DNA from 4 places in the Virgibacillus ihumii genome. Region 3 is predicted to be linked to each of the others. Evidence: riboswitches for the same ligand, from Rfam matches in the RefSeq annotation. Region 3 holds a riboswitch; each other region holds the start of a gene.

Region 1 (2,202 bases), 1.8 Mb from region 3:
ACATAATCCACAAATTCCTCAAATGTCCCCGGTGAATACGTTTGGGCAATATTAAATCCATCAGCATCGCCCTCGATTGCCCACTCTTCTATTTTGTTGGCGATCTGTTCCGGTGTCCCGATAAACCGGACCGTTCCATTGCCAAGCCCATGATTTTTAACAGCCTCACGCAATGTCCATTTTTTATTTGGATCTTTGGCATACATATCCAGATTCCCCTGAACAGCTTCCGTTTTCATATCCTCGATATACTGGTCAGGATCGTATGTGGAGAAATCAATCCCTGTATGCCCGGATAACAGCGAAAGCGTTCCTTCATAGCTGACCTGCTCCGTAAGTTCCTCATATTTGGCATAAGCCTCTTCTTCTGTCGAACCGATAATCGGCAAAATCATTGGGAAAATAAGCACATTACCAGGTTGTCTGCCCTGTTCCTTCGTGCGATTCCGAATGTCCTCGGAATATTGCTGCAAAGCATCCAGTGAATGATTTTTTGTAAAAACAGCTTCTGCGTGTTTTGCCGCAAAATTTCTTCCCCTTGGTGAAGCCCCTGCCTGGAAGAGAACCGGCGTACGCTGTGGCGATGGTTCGACTAAATGCGGTCCGGGTACATCGAAAAATTCCCCTTGATGATTAATCAAGTCGACCTTATCCGGATCTGCAAAATTGTCATTTTCTTTATCATAAATAACGGCATTGTCATCCCAGCTGTGTTCCCATAACTTATAAACCACTTCCAAAAACTCATCCGCCCGGTCATAGCGGAGATCATGCTGAAGGCGTCCGGAAAGACCAAGGTTCACCGCTTCACTTTCCAAATACGATGTCACCACATTCCAGGCCACACGCCCTTCTGTCAGGTGATCCAGCGTGGATAACTGCCGTGCCAACGCATAAGGCTGTGCGTATGTTGCGGATATGGTCGGTGCAAAACCTAAGTTTTCCGTTACCGCCGCCATTGCCGAAATCGGAATCAACGGATCATGTGCGGGCAGCTGTACAGCATGCTGTGCCGCCGGTCGATGGCTGTTTTTATAAACACTGTAGGTCCCTAATACATCAGCGATAAAAAGTGCATCGAATTTCCCACGTTCCAACACTTTTGCTGTTTCTGTCCAGTAAGACAATCGGTTATGATTGGTACCTTGATCTTTTTCATATTTCCACAACCCTGTTGAGTGCGGAGAAGGTGAGTTTTGGATAAAACCGTTTAAATGAATTTGCTTTTTCATAAAATATCACTCCTTGAAAGTTAAATACACTAAACCAATAAGAAAACTAGAATTTAAGCGTATAGGTGACTGCAAATTAGGCGTTTTCCTTACAAAACCTTTAATCATCACGCCTTTTGCCGGAAATCCTGTATGTACTTGTTTACACTTCCATTTTTTATACGCTCCCCTTTCCAATCAAATGCAAAAAACCCTTCTCCGAAATAGAGAAGGGTTCACAAAACAATGAATTAATTTTGCCGCACCTTCTCATCTTCGGAATGCTATCCATTCCTCTGAATTTGGCACCATGCTTAATAAAAGCTGGTTGCCGAGAGTTCACAGGGTCAGTCCCTCCCTCTCTCTTGATAAGAAGTAATCATAATTATTTAATTTTTGTTTATGTTATCACAGATATTTAATTTGTCAACATGAATTTTAGATCAGTACAATTTCAATTATCCACTCATTATGCAGTTGTTCATCCTTGAATTGACTGCATTATATCAGCCATCATGCATAATCATATATGCGCACAATTTCGAACTGGATATGCGCGATTTCGGAATGGATATTCGCGGTTTTGAACCGGATATCCACGTTTTTGCAACCATTATTCGCGATTTCGAATCAGATATTCGCGTTTTTAGATAATCCCATAATTTTGATTAATTCGACCTACGATTCGAATATATGATGACCCCATCATATATGTGCGATTTTGAACCGCTTATGTGCGGTTTCAACATCGATATGTGCGGTTTTGACACATATATGTGCGATTCCGGACCAGATATGTGCGATTTCATCCCCAGCCGGAAATCTTACGTTCCATACTCTCTTACTTTTTCTTCCGAATCCCGATCACACGGCCCGCTTCTTTTGGCTTTTCTTCCGGCGTATGCTCAGCAGCCAGCTCTTCCACCTTCGCAAAAACTTCTTCAGGAAACGGTGCCGGACTGCCGGATGTCTGATCAATTCCCATCAGCAT
Region 2 (2,202 bases), 1.8 Mb from region 3:
GGTATCTTTTAAAACAACGGTATGATTTTTTGCGCCAGTCAGAGCCTGGACACGTTTCAGGTTTTCGCTTCCCCGTTTGTAAACATATTCCCCAACTGGTTTCGAACCGACAAAGGAAATCGCCTTAATACCAGGGTGGTCAAGAATGCCGTTTACAACGTCGTGTGCACCATATACAATGTTAAATACGCCTTTAGGGAGACCAGCTTCTTCCAGCAGTTCAGCTAGTTTTTCTGTTAATAATGGAGTTTTTTCCGATGGTTTCAAGATGAATGTGTTACCGACAGCTATTGCCATAGGGAACATCCAGCAAGGTACCATCATCGGAAAGTTAAATGGTGTAATTCCGCCAATAACACCAATTGGATAGCGATAGTTTGCTGCTTCAATGTCTGTTGCGACATTTGCCAGCGAATCTCCCATTATAAGCGTCGGAGCACCGGCTGCAAATTCCACATTTTCAATCCCGCGTCCGACTTCACCGAGTGCTTCGGTTGTGTTTTTGCCGTTCTCGATTGTAATTATGCGGGCTAATTCTTCCTTGTTTTGTTGCAGTAATTGCTGATAGTTAAATAGAATTCGTGCGCGTTTTTGGACCGGCACATCTTTCCACTGTTCAAATGCCTGCTGTGCAATGTCTTGTGCATAGTCAACTTCTCCCTTAGTTGACAGGGGCACTTTCGCGATAACTTCTTTGGTTGCAGGATTGTAGACATCTTCGTATTGAGTAGTTTTACTATCAACCCACTCACCGTTTATGTAATTCTTTAGTTTTCGTACTTCAGTTGCTGCTTTCGTCATATGCTATTCCTCCTTAAAAAATAAAAAAGCCTTCCGGGAAAATAAGGAAGGTTTGGCTAATTAATTCTTATTTTCCATAAACATGCTGGATGTAGCACCTTTCTATTTACAGAAGGTTGCTGAAGTATCATCGGGCCAGATCCCTCACTTCTCTTAATAAGAAAATTTATTAAATTGTATATTCCATCTTAAACATCATTAAACCTATTAGTCAAGTAGGAGTTGTGGCGTAAGGGGATAGAGACATTAACTGGTATGTTTTTTCGCCTTATAAAGTCGCCATATCCGAGTGAACAGAATAACTATTCCCAGCACCAGGTAAAAGGGTGCACGTTTCATTTCATCCCAGCCATCGATAGCCGAAGCAATTACACCAACAGCCAACACTGCTATGATTATATTAAAGGTTACCCCGACTTTCGTGTTGTTGATGTTTATGTTTTGCCTCATTTTTTACTCCTTTAAAAGACTTCAATTATAACTAATTATAAGCGATTTAATCCTACTATGTCCACGACTCGAAATTCATGTTATGGCATTCTTGCCTTGGATAATATTCCCTCGCTAATACGAATAAAATGATACGACAAGCAAATGTGGGGGAGTTATATGAAAAAATTAGTGCTGGCGGTAATCTTGCTTGGGATAGGTGTAACAATATATTTCATCGCAGATAAATCCCCTGAGGAAATTGCAGTTGAGACAGTGGATATGTTTTATGCATTTGAGCAAACTGGGGATTTTTCAGATTCCTGGGAAATGTTCCATCCGCTCATGAAAGAGAAATTTGCTAAGGGACATTATTTGCAGGACCGTGCCCATGTGTTTATGAATCATTTTGGTGTGACGACATTTTCGTATTCGATTGGGGAAGCGACTAAAATTGAAAATTGGAAAATGGAAGATGAAGCAGCTCCAATTGATGTTGTATACAAAGTAACCGTGTCACAGGTGTTTAAAGGGAAATATGGTAACTTCACACTCGTCCAGGATGTTTACGCAGTGCAGGCAGATGGCGAGTGGAAGGTGATGTGGGATTACAAGAAGTAATTGTTGTGTGGTGCCTGTTATCCCGAACTATTTAGAATTGCATGGATTGAATCAAGTGACAGGCACCACAAAAACTATTCCTTCTCATTGTTTCCTTTATCTGATGTTTCCCTTTTAATATCAGCCTCTGGATCCACATCCGAACCAAATTCGGTTTGCATCTTATCTTGTGGGGAAACCCCCATTGTGTCCATCACTTCAGTTTGATCTTTTAAATCATGATTCTCCATATAATTATGAAGAAAATACTCTCCAACAGCAATAATAGCTGCTGAAATTAATGCAGCGGATCCGAGAGAAAAGTTCCCTTCAAACAGAAAAATACCGAGTATCCAGACTCCGGCAAAAAGA
Region 3 (2,202 bases):
TTCCCTCATGCTGAAAAGCAGTTGACAAATAAATAGGCGGATTTACAGCACCTGTCGTTTTGTCAGACTTATTACCTAATTGCACCAATTTGGTTTCGATGCTTTTTGCTGACATGTTGTTCACCCTTTTCGAAAAAATGAAGGACCCCCTTATAAGAAGAAGGTCCCTAATGCACACGTTCTTCTTACATTCAGGTAATTACTACCTTTTGGATTTAGCACTGATCGTGGCCAATCCTTCCGTCTCTCTTGATAAGAATCATGTTATCATTCAAGCTTTTAATCGATACTTCAAATTGTGCTCTTGAAGTGTCTTGTCTGTTCCGAACAGGAAATGTTTCTCCATATCGGGGGAGTATTTTGAATTTATTGTTTTAACATCTACAGCTTCCGCCACTGCCCGCAGCATCGCTGGTGATGCGCCACAGCACAAGCCAATATAATTAAGACCGGTATCTTTTGCTTCTCTTGCCCATTCAGCTAACTCATAGCGGTTATGATACAGTGGGTCAAGAGCAGTCGGAAATGTTGTTTCTGTAGGTAAATGGCAGCTGCAGCCTCCATCAGGCAAGTTAAAGAATGTTGGGTGTTCTTCTGTCGTACGATATGGGATTGGCAAGCCACCAACATATCCATCCACATTGTTTCGGATGGCAGCAAGGTATGGCTGCATCGTTTCAGGACCCCGGAAACAATTCATACCAACGACCAATGCGCCTCTTTCGGAAAGTATTTTACAGGACTCCTCTACAGTGTATCCATCCCTTAAAATATTCTCGCCCATTAAACCAAACGTAATGACTGCCGGTAAACCTTGTTTAGTGATTTCCTCCAGTGCAATTAACGCCTCTTCATGGTAATAAAATGTTTCACCATTTATGAAATCGACCCCTTCTTCTTTGCACCATTTCACCATTTCCGCAAAAATATTTCTGACTTTTTCTTTTGACTCCGGATCATCCGGATTAAAGATATTGGTATTCGATATATTTCCTGCCACCAACGCTTCTTCTTTTGGATGCTCTTTGGCTACCTCTTTTGCCAAGCGAATGGCATTTCTGTTTAATGGTTCTAATAAATCTTCTTTTCCAATAATACGCATTTTTTCCCGATGAGCATTGTATGTAAATGCTAATACAACATCAGAACCGGCATTCATATAATCCCGATATGTCTGCTTTAATGCCTCAGGATTATCCAGTGCCACCTCAGGAACAAACGAACCCGCTTGTAAATATCCCCTTCGTTCCAATTCAAATAAATAACCTTCCCCTGCAATTACGGTTCCTTCTTTTAAACGCTCTTCTAAACTACGCTTCATCATGTTTCCTCCTTTTGAGTTTAATTGTGAAGTCACGAAAAAACCCCCTTCTTAAATAAGAAGAGGGTTGACCGTGTGTTAAATACTCTTCTTATCTTCAAGCTTCACGCTACTGGAATTAGCACAGTACAAAATAGTCTGTTGCTGAGGCGTCACAGGGCCAGTCCCTCTACCTCTCTTGATAAGAATATCAGGAATTCAATTTTTGATTACTATATACAATACACGCAGTATTTTTAAAAGTCAAGACAATTTTTAATGTGAAAAAAAGTTAGCCAGTTCAACAATCATGGCTCCCATTTTCGGTTTACCCGGATGGAAAGCAGTGGTTACTCCATTCTTTCTCAATTCGGCTGTGGTTACTTTTCCCACCCCCACCGGCAGAACATGATCATGAAAAGCAGCTGTAAGTTCCTCAGCCTCACTACTGCCTTTAAAAAGATTTTGGATCTGCGTTTTACTGGTAAACACAACTGCATCGAGAGAGCGGGTGATTATCTGCTTCCTTAACGCAGTCATTATAGTAAGATCCGGTTCCATGTACTCGTACGGTTTGGAAAGATAAACAGCATATCCTTGATGTTCCAATTGCTTCTTTAACACTGCTTCATCCTGACTGTATGCCTGTAAAAACAAACGATTATTATCATCATCGAGGGCCAGTTGTGCCAGCAGACTTTCCATAGTTCCATCTTCAGAAACGAATTTGGGGGAGAGGGAATGTCTTTTTAGCCAATTCGCTGTTTTACTGCCGCGAATAGCCAATTTCGAGTTTCTGAGATTCCCGATAAAGTCCGAAAGACAATCCAAATCATTTGCCGCCTTTTCCAATGTTTCCAGTCCAATTCCTGTCGTTAAAAGAACCTGGTCAAACGGGTCAC
Region 4 (2,202 bases), 720 kb from region 3:
CACTTCCATGGTAAGGAAGGGGTCAGCGGTTCGAGTCCGCTTGGAAGCTTATATTTTAAACGCTTATCCTCCAATAGGTATAGGCGTTTTTTTATAATTATTCTAAGAATGTTTGTTTTGCAGACTAAAATTTGGCTTTTTCTAACCGTCGAAGGAAAAAGACCATAAATGGGCTTTTAATTATCAAGCTGGCATAAAAAAGGGGCATTTTGTTAATGTATAAAAAATTGGTTGTTGAAATGAAGAAATCCGGATTGACAATGGAGGACCTAGCTGATTGTTTAAAAATCACGCCAAATGAGGTTTATGAAAGGATTTATCAGATTGGAACAATCTTTGATGAACATGAGGGGGAGATGAGAAATGATTTCTATTTTTCAGAAGCGCTCATAATAACGCGTACTTTTTTCCCTGGTCGCTCACCTTTTGAAGTATTTGGTGTCCTAGAGGATGAAAAATAGCAAGGGAATTACTAAATATAAACAAACAACCGCCGCCACCCTAATATCAAAACCATATAACCATTTTAATGTCATCCGATAATGGAAAACACTAATTAATTTAAAAACCCACTTGATTTATCAGACTAATTGGAATATAATGGGCTGTAATAATAAAATATCTTATCCAGAGAAGCTGAGGGATCTGGCCCTGTGAAGCTTCAGCAACCTCTGACATTGTCAGAAAGGTGCTAAATCCAGCAAGATTAATTTCTTGGAAGATAAGGGCGGATTCCAATAATCGCAAGTAACCCTCTTTTCTTATCCAAGGAAAGGGGGTTTTTTGACGCATTTTTTCGGCGTACTTTTTAGCAGATGGGGTTGGAACAAAACAAATAAATGTATAAGAAAAGACGGACAATACTCTATTTTAGCGGAGGAAATATGCGTAGACTCCTGCGGGAGGAAAGGCCTAGGTGAGACTCTGAGTGCGAAGCACGAAGAGGCTCAACAGCCGCCCGCGGTAAAGAAGACACAGCGAAAGTGATTTCCTTGAGCTGATGTCGCACTTATGCTCGAAAGTGAAAGCGAAGTATATTTCCGGAGCGGCTAGATTCCTCAACTAAGTTAATTCGTATTTTCTTTTGATAAAATACTTTTGTCCCAGCCTCATTGCATAAGTGCAACTATGGTCGTCACCCAAAGGTTTGGTGACAACCAAGTTTTCTAAACAGGAAAGGATGGTTGAAATGAGTGAAATTGTTATTTTATCAGGAAGCCCCTCTGTAACTTCACGTTCGGACCAGGTGCTGAAATATTTAGGGAACTTGTTAACAGAGGAGCATTTTACGGTGACGCATATTTCAGTCCGGGATTTGCCTTATAAAGATTTGTTTACCGGAAATTGGGAACATCCCATCGTTCAGGATATTGCGGCGATGATTCGGAAGGCAAACGGCGTGATTGTGGGATCACCTGTATATAAGGGTGCATATTCCGGAGCATTGAAGTCCTTGATTGATGTGCTGCCGCAGGATGTATTACAGCATACCCCGGTATTGCCATTGATGACGGGTGGAAGTGCTTCACATTTGTTGGCAATTGAGTATACGTTAAAGCCGGTACTTGCAACATTAAAGGGGTATAATCTGAAAGGACTTTATTTGCTGGATAGTCAAATAGATAAATATAGTGAAAACCCAATTATTGATCGGGAAATTTTGGAACGGACGAAAAAACAGTTGTATTATTTTACGGAACTAGTAAACGGCGGGGTTGTTTGGAATTAATCTAATTTGATACTGAAAGGGGCTGGATAGAATGGTAAATAAACGAATTTACTTAAATGCATTCGATATGAATACTCCAGGACATCAGTCACCGGGTCTTTGGACACACCCGGAAGATGAGTCACATCGTTATAAGGACAGCAGTTATTGGATTGAACTTGCTAAACTGTTGGAGCGCGGAAGATTTGATGCGGTATTTATTGCAGATGTGCTTGGCACGTATGATGTTTATAAAGGATCAAGAGATGCAGCGGTACGGCAGGGAGCTCAGGCACCGGTGAATGATCCGCTGCTGATTGTACCGTTAATGGCTGCGGTTACAAATCATCTCGGGTTCGGGGTAACCTCTTCCGTGACGCATGAACATCCATATTTATTTGCCCGTCGGATGACGACGCTTGATCATCTGACAAATGGACGGGTCGGCTGGAATATTGTTACGTCTTATCTTAAGAGTGCGGCGGTCAATATGG

Evidence for each region. A riboswitch is a leader RNA that binds a small molecule or an ion and turns the genes downstream of it on or off. The one in region 3 is predicted to bind S-adenosylmethionine.
Region 1: linked by a shared signal. The riboswitch ahead of HUX68_RS09110 (LLM class flavin-dependent oxidoreductase) and the one ahead of HUX68_RS18000 (homocysteine S-methyltransferase family protein) in region 3 are both predicted to bind S-adenosylmethionine.
Region 2: linked by a shared signal. The riboswitch ahead of HUX68_RS09100 (CoA-acylating methylmalonate-semialdehyde dehydrogenase) and the one ahead of HUX68_RS18000 (homocysteine S-methyltransferase family protein) in region 3 are both predicted to bind S-adenosylmethionine.
Region 4: linked by a shared signal. The riboswitch ahead of ssuE (NADPH-dependent FMN reductase) and the one ahead of HUX68_RS18000 (homocysteine S-methyltransferase family protein) in region 3 are both predicted to bind S-adenosylmethionine.

Annotation. Positions count from the first base shown of each region.
Region 1 is NZ_CACVAN010000001.1:1,850,204-1,852,405, forward strand. It holds gene HUX68_RS09110 (LLM class flavin-dependent oxidoreductase) at 1-1,232, opposite strand, end outside; SAM riboswitch class I at 1,479-1,586, opposite strand; gene HUX68_RS09115 (thioesterase family protein) at 2,053-2,202, opposite strand, start outside.
Region 2 is NZ_CACVAN010000001.1:1,845,458-1,847,659, reverse strand. It holds gene HUX68_RS09100 (CoA-acylating methylmalonate-semialdehyde dehydrogenase) at 1-801, opposite strand, end outside; SAM riboswitch class I at 866-964, opposite strand; gene HUX68_RS09095 (hypothetical protein) at 1,048-1,251, opposite strand; gene HUX68_RS09090 (hypothetical protein) at 1,411-1,851, shown strand; gene HUX68_RS09085 (YndM family protein) at 1,926-2,202, opposite strand, start outside.
Region 3 is NZ_CACVAN010000001.1:3,633,223-3,635,424, reverse strand. It holds gene HUX68_RS18005 (methionine biosynthesis PLP-dependent protein) at 1-115, opposite strand, end outside; gene HUX68_RS18000 (homocysteine S-methyltransferase family protein) at 272-1,321, opposite strand; SAM riboswitch class I at 1,410-1,509, opposite strand; gene HUX68_RS17995 (uroporphyrinogen-III synthase) at 1,577-2,202, opposite strand, start outside.
Region 4 is NZ_CACVAN010000001.1:2,911,548-2,913,749, forward strand. It holds tRNA gene HUX68_RS14225 (tRNA-Thr) at 1-49, shown strand, start outside; gene HUX68_RS14230 (hypothetical protein) at 216-461, shown strand; SAM riboswitch class I at 621-728, shown strand; gene ssuE (NADPH-dependent FMN reductase) at 1,190-1,729, shown strand; gene HUX68_RS14240 (LLM class flavin-dependent oxidoreductase) at 1,761-2,202, shown strand, end outside.